DNA from 4 places in the Methylobacterium sp. HMF5984 genome. Region 4 is predicted to be linked to each of the others. Evidence: predicted binding sites of a transcription regulator. Region 4 holds the regulator's gene; each other region holds the start of a gene.
The links. Region 4 encodes PhoB, which activates phosphate uptake and scavenging genes when phosphate is short. Its sites were predicted from a motif close to TGTCATNNANCTGTCAT; they were not measured.

Region 1 (4,624 bases), 2.9 Mb from region 4:
CGGGACGCGTTCGCAGGAACGGCCCTCAGGCTGTGGCGCGGTTGCGTCAGCCCCGCAAACACGCACGCGAAACGGCCCAGGACCGGCCCGTTCAGATCGGTTCCAGGCTAGAGCGCTGGAATTCGAATTTTTTTCACGTTAAGCAGCCCCTTGGTTCGGGGCTACGCAAACAGGAGCCGTATCTTGGGAATCCCCCTCCGGTATGTCGCGACGATCGGCAGCTACATCATCAAGCAGCATCTCACCGGCCGGAAGCGCTATCCGCTCGTGATGATGATGGAGCCCCTGTTCCGCTGCAATCTCGCCTGCGCCGGCTGCGGCAAGATCGATTACCCCGACGAGATCCTGAACAAGCGCCTGCCCGTGGCGGACGCGCTGGAATCCGTGCGCGAGTGCGGCGCCCCGATGGTGGTGATCGCCGGCGGCGAGCCGCTGCTGCACAAGGACCTGCCGCAGATCGTCGAGGGCATCATCGCGCAGAAGAAGTTCGCGATCGTGTGCACGAACGCGCTGCTGCTCGAGAAGAAGATCAAGGAGTACAAGCCGAGCCCGTACTTCACCTGGTCGATCCATCTCGACGGCGACAAGGAGATGCATGACGGCTCGGTCTGCCAGCGCGGCGTCTACGACAAGGCCGTGGCGGCAATCGCCAAGGCGAAGGAGATGGGCTTCCGCGTCACCATCAACTGCACCTTCTTCAACAACTCGTCCTCGGACAAGATCGCCGACTTCTTCGACAGCGTGACCAAGATGGGCATCGACGGCATCACCGTCTCGCCCGGCTACGCCTACGAGCGCGCGCCCGACCAGCAGCACTTCCTGAACCGCAAGGCGACGAAGGACTTGTTCCGTGGCGTGTTCCGCGCCGGCAAGGAGAAGGGCCGCCAGAAGTGGGCGTTCCAGCAGTCGGGCCTGTTCCTCGACTTCCTCGCCGGCAACCAGACCTACCATTGCACGCCCTGGGGCAACCCCACCCGCACCGTGTTCGGCTGGCAGAAGCCCTGCTACCTGCTCGGCGAAGGCTACGCGGCCACGTTCAAGGAGCTGATGGAGGAGACCGACTGGGATTCCTACGGCACCGGCAACTACGAGAAGTGCGCCGACTGCATGGTCCACTCGGGCTACGAGGCCTCCTCGGTGGTCGATTCGGTGCGCAAGCCCTGGAAGCCGCTGATCCACGCCATCCGCGGGATCAAGACCGAGGGCGAGATGGCCCCCGAGGTCAGCCTCGAGAACCAGCGCCCGGCAGAGTTCGTGTTCTCCCGCAACGTCGCCCAGAAGCTCTCCGAGATCAAAGCCTCCGGCGTCGACACCAAGCGCGAAGCCCGCAACCGCACCGCGGCCTGACGGCTCGGCCACGCGCATTCGAGGAGGCCCGCCCGGGAAACCGTGCGGGCCTCCTTCGTTTCGTCGAGGCTCGGTGGAGCGTCGTGCCTTTCGCGACACGGTGTCTGCAGCCGACCCAATGCAGGACAAATATCCTTCCTGCCGTCACCGGGCCGTCATGCCCGATCCCTAGCTGCGGCTCAGCTTGAGTGGCTGGGGGATCCCGCGATGGTGACACGGTACGGCGCGGCGTGAGCCGTGGGCTCATTCGGCGTGCTTGCGTTCCTGACGGGCGCGGCCTCGGCCCAGGCAATCCGCACGCCGAACCTGACGACGGCCGACGGCCCGGTGGCGGTGACGGTTGGCGATGCGACCGTCGTGAACCAGGGTCTCCAGGGCGTCGGCCGGCTGCCGGCCACCACCCGCGACTTCCTCGGCGACACGCTGGGCTCGTTCTCCGCGCTCGCGATCGACCTCGCCAGCTGGCGGCGCTCGGGGGCCACCTACAGCGGCACGCTCTACACGCTGCCCGATCGGGGCTACAACGATCCGAGCGGCGGGCTGTTCTCCGATTACGCCGTCCGGCTGAACCGCTTCAATCTCAGCTTCACGCCCGATCCCGGCGCGGGCCTGCCGCAATCGACCGCCTCCCAGCGGCAGATCGCGATCGTGCCGAACGGCGGCATCGTGCTCACCGACGCCAACGGCCGGCGCTTCAGCGGTCTCGATCCGGCCTCCGGCACCACGACCCAGCTCGGCGCGGTGCTGCCTTCGGCGGCGAGCGGGCCGAGCGCAGGCCGGATCAGCCTCGATGCGGAAGGTCTCGCGCGGCGACTCGACGGCTCCTTCTACGTCAGCGACGAGTACGGGCCGAACATCTATTACTTCAGCGCCGGCGGGCAGCTTCAGGGCGTGCTCGGCGTGCCCGACGCGATCCGGCCGCGCACGGCCGGGGCGCTCGACTTCAACTCGATCAACCCGCCCGACGCAACAACCAGGGCTTCGAGGCGCTGTCGCTGGCCCCCGACGGCCGCAGCCTCGTCACCATCCTGCAGAGCGCCACGCTCCAGGATTCCGGCCCGAATCAGCAGCAGCGCAACAACACCCGCATCCTGATCTACGACCTCGCCGGCAGCGCGGTACCGGCCGCGCCCGCGCGCGAATACGTGCTGCAGCTGCCGACCTACCGCGACACCGGCAACGGCGGCGCGCCGAACCGGACGGCGGCACAGAGCGACATGCTGGCCCTCAACGACACCCAGTTCCTCGTGCTCTCGCGCGATTCGAACGGGCTCGGCACCGGCAACACCACGCCGATCGTCTACAAGAGCGTCCTGCTGGTCGACATCGCGCAGGCCACGAACATCGCCGGCACCCCCTACGACGGGGCCACCCCGATCTCGCCGGGGGGCACCCTGCGGCCCGGGGTCCAGCCGGCGCAGACGACCGAGATCGTCAACCTGCTGAACCCGGTCCAGCTCGGGCGCTTCGGCATGAACCTCAACACCAACCCGGCGACCCAGACCACGCTCTCGGAGAAGTTCGAGGCCCTCGGTCTCGTGCCGGTGCTGAGCGAGCGGGCGCCGAACGACTATTTCCTGCTCGTCGGCAACGACAATGACTTCCTCACCCGGCAGGGCAGCATCAACGGTCAGGGCTACGATGCCGGCATCAACAACGATTCGGTGCTGCTCGCCTATCGCTTGACGCTGCCCACCTACGTCGATCCGCTCTCCCTCGCGGTGATGAAGCAGACGGCGCCCGTGGTGCTTCAAGGGCTCGGCGGCGCGACCCTCGGCTTCGCCGCGTCGGCGACACGGGGCGTGCAGGACCACCTCGCCGCCCTGCGCCGCAGCCAGGGCCTCGCCGGGCCCTGGAGCCAGTCCGGCGGCTTGTGGATCGGCGGCGATGTCGTGTTCGCCGACCAGCCGCGCAACGGCGGCCTCGCCCTCGACCGCACCATCGCGCAGGGCAGCGCCGGACTCGATCTTCCGCTGCCCGGAGCTTGGCGCGCGGGCGTCGCCGTCGGCGGCGGCGGGTCGCTCAGCCGCGCCGGCGGCTTCCGGCAGGACCAGAGCGCCTTCACGGTCTCGGCATATGCCGGCTACTACGGTGCGGACTTCTACGCCCAGGGCATCGTCGGCGGCGCGCCGCAGGTCAATCTTGATGGGATCCGCCGACCTGCGGCCTACGGGCTCACCGCGTCCGGGCGCAGCTCGGGCAGCGCCTTCGCGATCGACGGCGAGGCCGGCGTGCCGATCCGAGCCGGCGACCTCGGGCTGACGCCGTTCGCAGGCATCACCCACCTGTCCGGCACCGTCGACGGCTTCACGGAGACCGGAGCGGCAGGCAACAACATCGCGTATCGCGACCTCGCCCTGGTTCAAACCACGGTGCGCTTCGGCGGCGAGCTGGCCTATTTTGGGCTCGGCGGACTGATCCCGTCGGTGCGCCTGGCGTACAACCTCGCCACGGGTCCGCAAGGCAGCAGCGGCACTGTGCGTCTCGCCAGCGTCCAGAACGGTCTCGCCACCGCCGCCGTGGCCGTGCCGTTCCTGCGCGACGACTTCGTCAGCGCCGGCGCCGGCCTGCAGGGCAGCCTCACCGACGACCTGGGCTGGCGGGTCGACTATCAGGCGGCCATCGGCACCCGCACGGGCGTCGCCCACGGCGTCACCGCGGGACTTCGCTCTCAGTGGTAGCAGGCGAGCAAGAGGATCGCCGAAGCCGCACGCTCAGGCACCGCGGCGATCCTCGTACGGCGGCACCCCGAGGCTCGGGCCGAGAAGCGTGCGGCAGCGGCTGAGCGCCCCGAAGGCGGCATTCGAATCGCGGGCGAGTCGGACGAGATCGCCGATCCGGGCCGATCCGCGTGCGAGAGCCGAGAGGACGGCGAGGATGTCGGGCTCGCCGTTCGGCTTGAGGGCCTGCGCGGCGAAGGCGGGCAACGCCCGGTGCGCCGGATCGCAGACCACCCGGATCGCCGCGAACGGCAGACCGTGCCGCTCCGCGAAGGCGGCGGCGACGTGCGATTCCATGTCGACGGCGAGCGCCCGGGTGCGCGCCCGCAGCTCGGCCTTCCCCGCGACGCTCATCACCGCAGCATCGACGCCGGCGAGGTCGCCGGAGCGAACCGTGTCGCCGGGCAGACCGAGGCGCGCGAGCAGGGCGGCCGCGACCGCCGGATCGGCCTCGTAGCGCCGGTCCGCCGCGACGATTCCGGCCGCGACCACCACGTCGCCCGGAACGAGGTTCGGATCGAGACCGCCCGCGATGCCGATGCTGACGATCGCGCGGC
Region 2 (4,624 bases), 3.2 Mb from region 4:
GCGCTTCTCCGGCGGGAGCGCGCGCAGGGCCGCGATCAGCGGCGCGATCCACGGCAGCGGATCGTAGACGCCGGCCGCCGAGCCGGTGACGGCGTAGCCGTCGAACGCCTGCCAATCGGAGGGCATCCGTCCTGCGCGGACATCGAAGATCGTGCTGTCGTGCGCCGGCCCGATCATCCGAGCCGTCATCGCGCCGTAGGAGGGGAAGCGGTCGAGCCGCGCCGGCGGCGATCCGGCTTCGAGGATGGCGATGCGCACGTGACCGACCGCTGCTGATGATCCGCGACCGGCATCGCGCCGTTCGCGCCGCGATGCAACCGGGTCAGGCGGGGCGCGCCGTCCGCCCGACCCGTCGCGGCCGGACGACGGGCTTGAGGCGGATGTCCATGGCGTTGCCGCGCCAGACGATCGCGCGATGGGTCCAGGCCGCGCACCAGACCAGCGGGATCAGCGCGTCGCGCAGAACGAAGGCGAGGAGCAGGCGGGGGGCGTGGAACCAGCCGGCGCGCGTCGCCAGCCGGAGCTCGGCGGCGTAGCCCAGAGCTGCGAGAGCGGCGAGGCCGGCCGCCGCCGTCCAGGTTCCGGCCAGGAGCCCTGCGAGCAGGAACGGCAGCAGCGTGCCGCTGGCGATCTCGGGCGCGAAGAACAGCGGGAACGTCACCCGGCGCAGGCGCGCCCAGCGGATCTGGCGGGACCAGACCTCGGACGCCCTGCGGCGCCCCAGCGGCTGCTCGTACGGCGCCGCGACGAGGTGGACGCGGCGGCCGGCCGCGCGCACCAGCTTCGTCGCCGCCGCGTCCTCGGCGATCTCGGCGGCCAGCGCCCGGATGCCGCCCTGCGCCTCCAGGAACGGGCGATGCCAGAGCATGCTCTTGCCCTGCGCGAAGCCGAGCCCCACCGCCTCGCCGGCATATTGCCAGCGCGCCTGGAGGGTGTTGAGGAAGGCGCACTCGACCGCGGCCCAGATCCCGTCCGGCCGTGCGCCGATCGGCGTCGAGCAGACGAGGCCGGTGTCGGCGCGCCACGCCGCCTGCATCCGCTGCAGGTAGTCCGCCGGCATCAGCACGTTTGAATCGGCGATGACGATCCAATCGTGTCGCGCCGCCTCCCAGCCCCGCACGCAGTTGTTGAGCTTCGGGTTGTCGCTGATGCGCTCGTCGCCGATCAGGATGCGGGCCGGAACCTGCGGATGTGCCGCGACCAGGCGGCGGACCAGCGGCAGCACCGGATCGGCGGCATCGGCGACGCAGAACAGGATCTCATAGGCCGGGTGGTCGAGCGCGAAGCCGCGGGCGAGGGTCTCTTCGCTGAAGGTCTCGAGGCCGCAGACCGGGCGCACCAGGGAGATCGGTGCGCCGGCGGGGAACGTGGTCTCGCCGGGCGAACGGCCGATCCGCCGACCCGCCACGATCAGGCTCGCGAGGTGGACGATCGTCAGGAGCGCGCACGGCGCGAGGGCGAGCGCGGTGCCGTCGAGGGCCGGTAAGGTGCTGGCGAGACCCATGCGGCACGCATCTCCGAACCGGCCTGTCCCGCGGCGTGCGGCCGCGCCGGCGGACTGCCCCTAACAGGGTGCGCATTTCAGCCGTATGACAGCCTCGGGCGCACCCAGGGGAGCGAAGCTTTGGCCGAAGGCGGAACCGTCGCGATCCTCGGAGCCGGCATGGCGGGCGGCGCCGCCGCCCAACGCCTCGCCCAAGCCGGCATCGCCGTCCGCATCTTCGACAAGGGCCGCGGCATCGGCGGGCGCATGGCGACGCGGCGCACCAGGACGGGCCAGCGCTTCGACCACGGCGCGCAGTTCTTCCGCGCCAAGGGCGACGCGTTCCGCGCGCAGTGCGCAACCTGGATCGCGTCCGGCGTCGCTGCGTCCTGGGGCGAGGACGGCCGCACCGTCGGCCTGCCTGGCATGCCGGCGCCGGTCCGCGCCCTGCTCGACGGCTTTCCGGTCTCGCTCGAGACCACGATCATCCGCATCGCGCGCTCGGAGGCCGGCTGGATGCTGACGGATGCGGACGGCGTCGCCAGCGGTCCCTTCGCCGCCGTTGGTCTGACCTTCCCGGCGCCGCAGGTCGTGGCGTTGATTGCGGCGAGCGGTCTCGTCCTGGCCGGGCCGGACCGGGCGACCTACGCGCCGTGCTGGTCGCTGCTCCTTGACCTCGACGAGCACCCCGGCTTCTCGAAGGCGCATCTGGCGTTCGCCGACGGTCCGATCGCGCTGATCGTGCGCGAGGAGACCAAGCCAGGCCGCGCGGCCGGTCACGCCCTGGTGGCGCATGCCGCGCCGGACTGGTCCCGCACGCATCTGGAGGATCCGCGCGAGGCGGTCCGGGCCGCGCTGATCGGCGCGCTCGAAGCCCGTCTTGGCCGGGCGGTCCGCCCGGCCTACGCCGCCGTCCATCGCTGGCGCTACGCCATGGTCGAGACGGCGCTCGGCGAGCCCTGCCTCTACGATCCGGCGCAGCGGCTGGGCGCGGCCGGCGATTGGTGCCTCGGCCCGCGGATCGAGGCGGCCTTCGACAGCGGCCGGGCGCTGGGCGAGCGCATCGTCGCGGACCTGAAGGGCGCGCGGTGATCCCGCCGATCGTGTTTCACCCGGCCTACGAGGCGAGCCTGCCGGCCGGGCACCGGTTCCCGATGCGCAAGTACGGGCGGCTCGCCGAAGTCCTGACGGAGCGCGGGCTGGCGCCGCGCGGGTTCGTGACGCCGGAGCCGGCCTCGCCCGAGCTGCTGCGGTTCGCCCACGATGCGGCTTACGTCGAGGCCGTCCTCGCTCTTTCGGTCCCGCGGGCGATCGAGCGGGCGATCGGCCTGCCGGTGGACGCGAGCGTCGTCCGCCGCTCGCGCGCCTCGGTCGGCGGCACGTTGCTCGCGGCGCGCCTCGCCCTCGCGCAGGGTCTCGCCGGAAGCGCTGCAGGCGGGAGCCATCATGCCCGGCGCGAGCAGGGGGCGGGGTTCTGCGTCTTCAACGACGTCGCGGTCGCCGCCCGCGCCCTGCAGGCCGAGGGCGCGATCCGGCGGGCGCTCGTGGTCGATTGCGACGTGCACCAGGGCGACGGCACCGCCGACTGCCTCGCGCGCTCGCCGGACCTCTTCACCCTCTCGATCCACTGCGAGAAGAACTACCCGACCGCCAAGATCGCCGGCGACCTCGACATCGGCCTGCCCGACGGGCTCGACGATGCCGGCTACCTCGCCGTGCTCGAGGCGCGGCTTCCGCCCCTCCTCGACGCGCTGGCGCCCGACCTCGTGTTCTACAATGCCGGCGTCGACCCGCATCGCGACGACCGCCTCGGCCGGCTCGCGCTCAGCGACGACGGGCTGCTTGCCCGCGACCGCTTCGTCGTCGGGCAGGCGCGCGCCCGCGGCATCCCGCTCGTCGCGGTGATCGGCGGCGGCTACACGCACGATGTCGACGCGCTCGCGGGCCGCCACGCCCTGGTGTTCCAGGCGCTGGCGGCCAACGCCCTCTACTGATCCGCGGGCAGCGCCCGCGCCTGGGTCTCGAGGGCGTCGAACAGGCAATTCAGCGCCGCGCCGTCGAGGCGGTGGAAGTCGAGCGAGCGGCTCAGCATCAGGCCGAGGATCGAGAAGGTCAGCGCCGCACCCTGGCCCGCGCGCCCCTCGATCGAGCCCATCGCCGCGAGCTGCTCGGCCAGGAAGTCGGAGAAGGCCGCCACGGCCTCGGGGTTGTCAGCCGACGCGATCAGCAGGGCATCCGGAAACCCGCATTCCTCGGCGTACATCTCACGGGCATGGGCGATCACCGCCAGCGGCAGCGCGGCGGGCCCTCGCGGGCCGGCGGCGAGGCAGGCGGCGATGCCGGCGCGAAGCCGGCCGACCTTGCGGACCGCCAGCGCGGTCACCAGCGCATCCTTCGAGGCGTAGTGGTGCAGCACGCCGCCCTTGCTCAGCCCGGCTTCCACCGCGACGGCGTCGATCGTCAGCGTGCGGCTGCCGGAGCGCCGCAGCAGGGCTTCGGCCGCGTCGAGGATCACCTCGGCGCGATCCTGTCGCCGGCTGCGCGTCTTCGCCGTCCCATCGTCCATCGATACCGCCCGTAAAAACCGTCTGGACGGTCGGTAAGATAGCGGATAAGTTCCGGCCGCGATAGATCGAGTCGGGACCATGCGCGCGGTGAACCGAGGTTTTTCCATCGTCCTCGCGTCGACGATGCTGGCGGCGACCGCCGTCCGTGCCGATCCGGTGCCGCTGATGGCGCAGACCCTGGTGCGCACGGTGATCGCGGCGGAAAGCCCGATCGCCGGCGACGTCGTCTTCACCGGCGACGTCCAGGCGCAGGGGCAGACCAGCGTCTCGTTCCGCACCGCCGGCAAGATCGAGACCCGCCTCGTCGAGGTCGGCGACCATGTCGCGGCCGATCAGGTCCTGGCCCGGCTCGACCCGCGCGAGCAACGCTCGAACCTCGCCAACGCGCAGGCGGCGCTCGCCTCGGCCGAGGCGCTGTCGACCCAGGCCAAGCTCGGGTTCAAGCGCCAGGAAGCGCTGATGGCGAGCGGCTACACCACGCGGCCCTCCTACGACAACGCCGAGCAGCAGCTGCGCACGACCCAGGCCGCGGTCGATTCGGCCAAGGCGGCCCTCGGCACGGCACAGGAACAGC
Region 3 (4,624 bases), 1.9 Mb from region 4:
TGGTCTCGTTCGAGGCGGATCTCGCGAAAAACCTCGGCCTCAAGGTCGGCAGCCGCGTCACCGTCAACGTGCTCGGGCGGAACCTCACCGCCACCATCGCCAACCTGCGCAAGGTCGAGTGGCGCAACCTCGGCATCAACTTCGTGATGGTGTTCTCCCCCGGCACCTTCCGCGGCGCGCCGCACTCGGACCTGGCGACGCTCACCCTGCCCGGGGGCACCGACGGCGCGGTCGAGAACCGGATCCTGCGCGACGTCGCCAAGGCGTTCCCCTCCGTCACCAGCGTGCGGGTGAAGGACGCCCTCGATGCCGTCGGCGACCTCGTCGGCCGGCTGGTGCTGGCGATCCGCGGCGCGAGCGCGGTGGCGGTGCTGGCGAGCCTGTTCGTGCTGGCCGGCGCCATCGCCGCGGGGCACCGGGCGCGCCTCTACGACGCCGTGGTGCTGAAGGTGCTCGGCGCGACCCGCGGACGGCTGCTGGCCGCCTACGGCCTCGAATACGGGGCGCTCGGCCTCGTCACCGCCCTGTTCGGGCTGCTCGCCGGCACGCTCGCCGGCTGGGTGATCGTCACCCGGGTGATGCGCCTCGACTTCGCCCTCGACCTGTCGGGGGCGCTGGCGGCGGCCGCGGCCGCGGTGGTGCTCGCCGTGGTGCTGGGGCTCGCCGGGACTTGGCGCATCCTCGGCCAGAAGCCGGCACCGTACCTGCGGCAGGCGTGACCCTTGCGTATCCCCCGTGTGAGCTTGCCGCGATCGTGAACGACGGCATCGGGAGCCGTCGGCGAAGTAGCAGCGAACTTTAATCCCAGACTTCGTGAACAAATTTCACCCGCGGGGATTCATCGAAAGCGCTTTTTCAAGCTCTGCCGGGCTCTTGTGCGGGGCGGCCGAAAGCAACATATTCCGACACGAGGCGCTCGATGGCGCCAGAGGTCCCCTGCGTGGGCCTCGTCTCAAACACCACGCACGAGCGAGCCTTCCGAGGTCACTCCCATGGCATTCGACAACTCTCCCTTCCGCTACGGCGCCCAGGCGCCGTCGCAGGCCGGCACCCAGGTCGCGTTCGACCAGGGCCTGCGGACCTTCATGCTCGGCGTCTACAACAACATGGTCGTCGGGCTCGGCATCTCCGGCCTCGTCGCGCTCGGCCTCAACATGGCTGCCACCACCGCGACTGCGACCGGCCGCCTCGCCCTGACCCCGTTCGGCCAGACGCTCTACAACAGCCCGCTCAAGTGGGTTCTGATGTTCGCCCCGCTCGCCTTCATCCTGGTCTTCTCGATGCGGATGGACCGGATGTCGGCCTCGTCGGCGCGGACGATGTTCTTCGCCTTCGCGGCGGTGATGGGCGCCTCGATGTCGACGCTGCTGCTGGTGTTCACCGGCGCCAGCGTGGTGCGGGTGTTCTTCATCACCTCGGCGACCTTCGGCGCGCTGAGCCTCTACGGCTACACCACCAAGCGCAGCCTTTCGGGGATGGGCTCGTTCCTGATGATGGGCCTGATCGGCATCATCATCGCCTCGATCGTCAACATCTTCCTGGCCTCGTCGGCGCTGCAGTTCGCCGTCTCGGTGCTCGGCGTGCTGATCTTCGCGGGGCTCACCGCCTACGACACCCAGAAGCTGAAGGAGATGTATCTCTCCAGCGGCTTCGACGGCGAAGCGGCGGCCAAGATGTCGGTCAACGGCGCGCTGACGCTGTACCTCGACTTCATCAACATGTTCCAGTTCCTGCTCTCGCTCCTCGGCGACCGCCGCTGAGCGAAGACGGACCGGACGAACGAAGAAGGCCCCGGCGGAAACGCCGGGGCCTTCTTCGTTCCGGGGGAGCTACGCTTACGCCGCGCCACTTCCCCCAGCGGGCAATGTCCGCCCTGCGCAGCCCCGGGATGACGGGGAGGGTCCGGAAAAGGAATCTGAAGATGTGCGAGGCCGATCGCCTGCTCGGGGGAAGGGCCCCCGCGCCGCGATCCGGGCGCGCAGCGAGCGTACCATCGGCCAAGACGGCACCGGACGAAGGATCGCCGCGCAAAAATCCGAACGCTTCACACGGCCCGCAGGGGCTTCTCCAGCACCGCGAGCACGCGGGCGAGGTCGGTGCCGCGCTTGAGCACCACGCCGGTCGCGGCGACCACGGCGTAGGCGCCCTGGCGGCGCGCGAGCTTCGGGTCCTTCTCGATCCGGTAGAGCGGCATCTCGGAGGTGCGGCGGTAGATCGAGAACACCGCCTTGTCGCGGCGGAAGTCGAGGGCGTAGTCGCGCCACTCCCCCTCCGCGACTCGGCGGCCGTAGAGGTTGAAGATCGTGCGCAGCTCGTGCCGATCGAACGCGATCTGCGGGGCGGTGGATGGGCTCGGGAAGGGGACCACGCGGGCCGTCGAATCGTCTGTCCGGATCTCGCCGCTCGTCCGCTCGGTCATCGTTCCTCCGCCGTCGGCCTGCCGCCGTCGTCTTGCCGTCAGCCGCTGAGGATGGGCCTCGGGTGGCCGGCCCGCAAGAGTCCCGCGGCGGCGATCCGATTCGTTGCGGACGGGACACGCCCAAGAAACAAATGCCGCGCTTTCGCCCCGATCACGCCTTTCCCGAGCCGCGTTGCGGCGCGACAACGAAGGCCGAACCCTCGTCGGGTCGTGCCCGTCGACGCCCGAATCCCGAGCTCCCCAGCCCTCGGGCGTCACCGGATCCCACGACGCGACATCCCAGAGGTTTCGAGACCCAAGGACTTCAGGCCGCCCGCGAGGGCGGCCTTTTTTTGTGCCCGCCCGGCCCGTTCGATCTCCCCGGGGCCCACGGGCAGCGGGAAGGCGCAAAACCCGCTATGAGGCGGACCGACCATGACCGACCCCCGCCCGCCCCGCTTCGACGACGACTTCCGGCAGGCGCTCGACGACCTGTTCGCGTGGCGCCGCGACGTGCGCCGCTTCCGGCCCGACCCGGTGGACGAGGCCCTGCTCCGCCAGAGCCTGGCGGCGGCCCATCGCAGCCCTTCCGTCGGCAACAGCCAGCCGTGGCGCTTCGTGCGCGTCGCCGACCCCGAGCGCCGCGCCGGCGTGGTCGCGAGCTTCGAGCGCTGCAACGCCGATGCGGCCCTGCGCTACGCCGACGCCCGCCAGGCGCAGTATCGCGCCCTGAAGCTCGCGGGCCTGCGCGAAGCGCCGGTGCACCTGGCCGTCTTCTGCGACGAGGCGACCGAGGCGGGCCACGGCCTCGGTCGCGCGACCATGCCGGAGATGCTGCGCTACTCCGTGGTCGGCGCCGTGCAGACCTTCTGGCTCGCCGCCCGCGCCCGCGGCCTCGGCACCGGATGGGTCTCGATCCTCGAGCCGGCGCGCATCGCGGCGCTGCTGGACGTGCCGGGCAGCTGGCACCTCGTCGCCTACCTCTGCGTCGGCTGGCCCGTCGAGGAGCATGCCGACCCCGAGCTCGTCCGCCACGGCTGGCAGGCCCAGGACGCGACGGCGCTGGATCTGATCGAGCGGTAAAGCAGGTCTTTCGACGGACGATCGCCTTTATCACGATGAAGCCCGGCGCTTTTTACCGTCTTCCCCGAAGACGGTGAGCAAGCCCGCAGTCGTCGCAGGATGAGCTGGAACGCCGAGCTTGGCCGTGGATTATTGCTGCAGCGAACGGTCACGCTTTGCAGGAAGATCCCAAGATGTCGGTCAGGAAGTACGTGTCCACGAGCCTCGGCGGCGCGCTGCTGGCCGGTCTCGTCGCGGGGGCGCCGGCCCTGGCACGCGAGGTGGTGCCGTTCTCGGACGGGGTGATGCCGGGCTCGGTGGTGATCAGCGTCTCGCAGCGCCGGCTCTACCTCGTGAACGGCGACGGAACCGCGATCCGATACCCCGTCGCGGTCGGCAAGCCGGGCAAGCAGTGGTTCGGCACCAAGTCGATCGACGGCAAGTACGTGCAGCCGGCGTGGTCGCCGCCGAGCGAGGTCAAGCGCGACAACCCGCGCCTGCCGAACCTGATCGCCGGCGGCTCGCCGCACAACCCGATGGGCGCCGCCGCGATGACGCTGTCGGGCGGCGAATACGCCATCCACGGCACCAACCGCCCGAGCTCGGTCGGCACCTGGGCCTCCTACGGCTGCATCCGGATGTACAACCAGGACGTGGTCGACCTTTACGACCGCGTCTCGGTCGGCACCCCGGTCTACGTGACGCGCTGAACGCCCCGGAACCCGCGGGATCAGGCGGCGGGCGGGGCCGTCGCCTCGATCGCCGTGAAGGTCTCCAGGATGTGGTAGGTGTGCGCGATGCCGGCCGGCACGCAGTAGGAATCGCCGGGCTCCAGCGCGACCGTCCGGTCCTCGAGCACCAGCTTGGCCCGGCCGGCGATCACGTAGCCCACGGTCTCGTGCTCCGAGGTGGTGCTCGGCTTGTCGTCGGTCGGCGGCTCGTCGCGCCACATCCGCATGGCGACCAGCGCGCCCTTCGCGAGCGCGATCTCGCCGTCGGCGCCGCTCGGCGCATCCTTGCTCGATACCTTGGTCGTCATCGGGTCCCTCGTCTCGCCGTATGCTTCGCGAGCCCAACAGCGGGCCGGCACGGTCGTTCCGGCCGGCGAGGCGCGACGTCAGAAGTCGACGGCGAGCCCCTTCACCTCCCAGTCGTCGTAGCGGA
Region 4 (4,624 bases):
CGAGACCGCGCCGCTCCTGTTCACGGCGCTCAACAACAACTCGTGGTTCAGCCCGGACCTGATGGGCGGCGTCGCGAACCTGCCGGTGATGATCTACCAGTTCGCCCTCTCGCCCTACCCGAACTGGCAGCAGCTCGCCTGGGCCGGCGCGCTCCTGATCACCATGACGATCCTGCTGCTCTCGGTCGTCGCCCGCTTCGTCATCAAGCCGCAGCGCGCCCGCTGATCCGCCGCCGGCATCCACGAGGAACACGACGATGAACGCCGCTCCCGCGATCAACGCCACCCGGTTCGACGGCCGCAACCCGGCCGACGAGCACGCGCCGATCCGCATCAGCGCCCAGGCCCTGAACTTCTACTACGGCCAGTTCCACAGCCTGAAGAACATCAACCTCGACTTCCACGACCGGCAGGTGACCGCGCTGATCGGCCCCTCGGGCTGCGGGAAGTCGACCCTGCTGCGCACCTTCAACCGGATCTACAGCCTGTACCCGGAGCAGCGCGCCGAGGGGCAGGTGCTGCTCGACGGCCAGAACATCCTTGATTCCGGCGTGGACCTGAACGAGCTGCGCTCGCGCATCGGCATGGTGTTCCAGAAGCCGACGCCGTTCCCGATGTCGATCTACGACAATGTCGCCTTCGGCCTGCGGCTCTACGAGAAGCTGCCGAAGTCCGAGCTCGACGGCCGCGTTGAATCGGCCCTGCGCAAGTCCGCGCTGTGGGACGAGGTGAAGGACAAGCTCAAGCAGTCCGGCATGGGCCTCTCCGGCGGCCAGCAGCAGCGCCTGTGCATCGCCCGCACGGTGGCCCAGAGCCCGGAGGTGATCCTGTTCGACGAGCCGACCTCGGCCCTCGACCCGATCTCGACGGGCCGCATCGAGGAGCTGATCGAGCAGCTGCGCAGCGAGTTCACGATCGTCATCGTGACGCACAACATGCAGCAGGCGGCCCGCATCTCGCAGTTCACCGCCTTCATGTATCTCGGCGAGGTCATCGAGGTCGGCCCGACCAACCGCATCTTCATGAACCCGACGGTGCGCCAGACCCAGGACTACATCACCGGCCGCTTCGGCTGAGCCGCACCCGGATCGTTCGAGGACCCACGCCCATGCCCGGCCACATCGTCACGTCCTACGACACCGACCTCGAAGACCTGCGCCGCTCGATCTCCGAGATGGGCGGCGTCGCCGAGAAGATGATGACCGAGGCGACCGACGCGCTCGTCCGCCGCGACACCCAGCTCGCCCAGGCGGTGATCGTCGCCGACAAGCGCCTCGACACGCTGCAGCGCGAGATCGAGGAGCGCGCGGTGCTGCTCATCGCCCGGCGCCAGCCGATGGCGATCGACCTGCGCGAGACGATCTCGGCGATCCGCGTCTCGGGCGACCTCGAGCGCATCGGCGACCTCGCCAAGAACATCGCCAAGCGCGTCGTCGCGATCAGCGACCAGGCCCAGGCCCAGAAGATCGTGCTCGGCGTGCAGCACATGAGCGACCTCGTCCAGGAGCAGCTCAAGGACGTGCTCGACGCCTATGCCAGCCGCGACGTCAACGCGGCCCACAACGTGTGGGAGCGGGACGGCGAGATCGACGCGCTCTACAACTCGCTGTTCCGCGAACTGCTGACCTACATGATGGAAGACCCGCGCAACATCTCGTTCTGCACGCATCTTCTGTTCTGCGCCAAGAACGTCGAGCGCATCGGCGACCACACCACCAACATCGCCGAGACGATCCACTACCTGTCCACCGGCGAGAACCTCGCGGGCGACCGCCCGAAGAACGACGCCTCGAACTACGCGACGGTGGCACCGGGCGCCTGAGGGCTGCCGTCTCTTCCCTCCTCCCCTGCGGGGGAGGGTGGGCCTCGCGTGAGCGGGGGTCGGGAGGTCCGTGGCGATGGATGAGAAGGTCGGGCGGTCCGCCCGGGAGTGCCCTGCATGCGTACGCGGATCCTGATCGTCGAGGACGAGGAGGCGCTGACCACCCTCCTGCGCTACAACCTCGAAGCCGAGGGCTTCGAGGTTGATTCCGCCGCCCGCGGCGACGAGGCCGAGCTGCGCCTGCAGGAGCAGGTGCCCGACCTGATCCTGCTGGACTGGATGCTGCCGGGGCTCTCGGGAATCGAGCTGTGCCGCCGGGTGCGGGCGCGGCGCGAGACGGTGTCCCTGCCGGTCATCATGCTCACCGCCCGCGGCGAGGAGAACGACCGCATCCGCGGCCTCGGGACGGGGGCCGACGACTACATCGTCAAGCCGTTCTCCGTGCCGGAACTGCTGGCGCGCGTCCGCGCGCTGCTGCGGCGCGCCAAGCCCAGCCACGTCGCGAACCTGCTGGAAGCCGGCGACATCGAGCTCGACCGCGACAGCCATCGCCTGCGCCGGGCCGGCGGCGAGATCCACCTCGGTCCGACCGAGTTCAAGCTGCTCGAGTTCCTGATGCAGAGTCCCGGCCGGGTCTATTCCCGCGAGCAGCTCCTCGACGGCGTATGGGGCCACGACGTCTACATCGACGAGCGCACCGTCGACGTGCATGTCGGCCGCCTGCGCAAGGCCCTGAACCGCGCCGGCGAGACCGACCCGATCCGCACCGTCCGCGGCTCGGGGTACGCCTTCGACGAGACGTTCTCGGGCGAGGATTGAGTTCGGCTTTCGGTGGACGGCTCAAGCGACCGCAACGATCCGCGACCTGCCGTGGGTCCCTTCTTCCATGGGAGAAGGACAGGATGAGGGGCGTGAGTCATCCGGGTCGGTCACGACCCTCACCCCAACCCTTTCCCCCATGGGAGAGGAAGCCGTCGCGCACACTGAAGTGATTTCAGTCCTACGAAAATTATATTTTTACCAAGCTTCAGGGGACCTTCGTCCCCCCGCCGTCGAGCCCCGCGCTGCGGCCCGTCGCCTTCACGGCGTCCAGCGCGCTCAGCATCGTCCCCTCGGTGAGGATCTGCGGCAGCACCATCGGCTCTCCGGCACCCGCGAAGAGCAGGTAGAGCGGCACGCCGCTCCGGCCGTGGCGCTCGAGCAGGCGGGTGATCTCCGGGTTCTGGTTGGTCCAGTCGCCCTTGAGATACGTGACGTCGCGCGCGCGCATCGCCGCGCCGACCGCCGCCGTCCCGAGCGAGGTGCGCTCGTTGACCTGGCAGGTGATGCACCACGCCGCCGTCATGTCGACGAAGACCGGCCGGCCGCTCGCCAGCAGCGCGTCGAGGCGGGCCTGCGTGAACGGCTCGATCCCCTCGGCCCGGGCCTGAGCCCCCGGTGCGACGCGGTCGTGATCGAGGGTGAGGGCGAGCCCCGCCACGCCGGCGACGGCGAGCACCGCGAGGCCGCGGGCGAGCTGCGCCCGGACCGGCCGCGCGTCGCGGCCGAGCTCCCACGCCCAGGCGGCGAAGCCCATCAGCACCAGCCCGATCAGCGCCGCGAGCAGGCCCTGCGGCCCGACCTGCTGCGCCAGCACCCAGACCAGCCAGGCGACCGTGGCGTAGATCGGGAAGGCGAGGGCCTGCTTCAGCACGTCCATCCAGGCGCCGGGCCGGGGCAGGGCGCGCAGCGCCGGCGGCCACAGGGTTAGCGCCAGGAAGGGCAGGGCGAGGCCAAGGCCGAGGCTCGCGAACACGACGAGGCCGGCAGCGGTCGACTGCGTCAGCGCGAAGCCCATGGCCGAGCCCATGAACGGGGCGGTGCACGGCGTCGCCACGACCGTCGCGAGCACGCCGGTGAAGAACGAGCCCTGGAGCCCGGCCCGCCGGGTCAGCCCGTCGCCGAGCCCGGACAGCCGCCCGCCGAGGTGAAGCATGCCCGACAGGCTCAGGCCCATGGCGAAGAGCAGGTAGGCCAAAGCCGCCACCACGGTCGGCGATTGCAGCTGGAAGCCCCAGCCGATCCCGGCGCCGCCCGCCTTCAGGGCGATCAGCAGCGCGGCCAGCGCCAGGAAGGCCGCCAGCACCCCCGCGGTGTAGGCGAGCCCGTGCAGCCGGACCCGCGCCGGCGCCTCGCCGGAATGCCTCACCAGGCTCAGCACCTTGATCGACAGCACCGGGAAAACGCAGGGCATCAGGTTGAGGATCAGGCCGCCGAGCAGCGCGAGGCCGGCCGCGGTCCACAGGGTCAGCGCCTCGGCCGGGTCGGTGCGCGCCGCCGCCGGCGCCGCGATCGGCATCGCGCCGCCGCCGGCGAGCGGCGCCTCCTCGCCGAGCGCGAAGGCCTCCCGAACGAGGCCCCCGCCGGTGTCCTCGTCGATCGCCAGCACGCCGGGCAGCGATTCGGGCGCGGGGTCGGCGGGCGTCGCGCGGGTCAGCGTCAGGTGGAGGCCCGAAGCGTCGACGGTGAAGGGCTGCGGCGCGGCGTTGTCGATCGCCGTCTCGGAATAGGGGAAGAACGCCACCGCGCGGACCGTGTCCGCGGCGAGGCCCGGAGCCTCGAAGTCGAGGGCGAGCCGGTCGCCCTGGCTCGACAGCCGCACCGGCCACGGCGCGCGCTTGGGCAGGGCGGCACGGGCGCGGGCGAACAGGTCGACGTTGCCGGGATCGGCCGTGGCCTCGCGCGCGACCGGCAGCGTCAGGGCGAGATCGGCCGAGCCGGGAATGCACTCCGTCTCGCACACGAGATAGGTGAGCTTGCCCG

Region 1: ACFZ8E_RS07985 (esterase-like activity of phytase family protein) is a predicted target of PhoB. The motif match lies at 1,490-1,506, and genes of this name have one in related genera.
Region 2: ACFZ8E_RS06685 (ceramide glucosyltransferase) is a predicted target of PhoB. The motif match lies at 1,579-1,595, and genes of this name have one in related genera.
Region 3: ACFZ8E_RS12685 (DUF2794 domain-containing protein) is a predicted target of PhoB. The motif match lies at 2,445-2,461, and genes of this name have one in related genera.

Annotation. Positions count from the first base shown of each region.
Region 1 covers NZ_JBJFLN010000001.1:1,677,627-1,682,250, forward strand. The annotation lists gene hpnH (adenosyl-hopene transferase HpnH) at 184-1,347, shown strand; gene ACFZ8E_RS07985 (esterase-like activity of phytase family protein) at 1,600-2,442, shown strand; gene ACFZ8E_RS07990 (autotransporter domain-containing protein) at 2,343-4,028, shown strand; gene ACFZ8E_RS07995 (phosphorylase) at 4,062-4,624, opposite strand, start outside.
Region 2 covers NZ_JBJFLN010000001.1:1,404,294-1,408,917, forward strand. The annotation lists gene ACFZ8E_RS06680 (type 1 glutamine amidotransferase) at 1-258, opposite strand, end outside; gene ACFZ8E_RS06685 (ceramide glucosyltransferase) at 323-1,504, opposite strand; gene ACFZ8E_RS06690 (NAD(P)/FAD-dependent oxidoreductase) at 1,625-2,575, shown strand; gene ACFZ8E_RS06695 (histone deacetylase) at 2,572-3,477, shown strand; gene ACFZ8E_RS06700 (TetR/AcrR family transcriptional regulator) at 3,471-4,049, opposite strand; gene ACFZ8E_RS06705 (efflux RND transporter periplasmic adaptor subunit) at 4,174-4,624, shown strand, end outside.
Region 3 covers NZ_JBJFLN010000001.1:2,622,497-2,627,120, forward strand. The annotation lists gene ACFZ8E_RS12675 (ABC transporter permease) at 1-719, shown strand, start outside; gene ACFZ8E_RS12680 (Bax inhibitor-1/YccA family protein) at 993-1,760, shown strand; gene ACFZ8E_RS12685 (DUF2794 domain-containing protein) at 2,045-2,419, opposite strand; gene bluB (5,6-dimethylbenzimidazole synthase) at 2,834-3,481, shown strand; gene ACFZ8E_RS12695 (L,D-transpeptidase) at 3,655-4,170, shown strand; gene ACFZ8E_RS12700 (cupin domain-containing protein) at 4,191-4,499, opposite strand; gene ACFZ8E_RS12705 (DUF1674 domain-containing protein) at 4,578-4,624, opposite strand, start outside.
Region 4 covers NZ_JBJFLN010000001.1:4,557,154-4,561,777, reverse strand. The annotation lists gene pstA (phosphate ABC transporter permease PstA) at 1-226, shown strand, start outside; gene pstB (phosphate ABC transporter ATP-binding protein PstB) at 258-1,076, shown strand; gene phoU (phosphate signaling complex protein PhoU) at 1,109-1,822, shown strand; gene phoB (phosphate regulon transcriptional regulator PhoB) at 1,940-2,641, shown strand; gene ACFZ8E_RS22060 (protein-disulfide reductase DsbD family protein) at 2,850-4,624, opposite strand, start outside.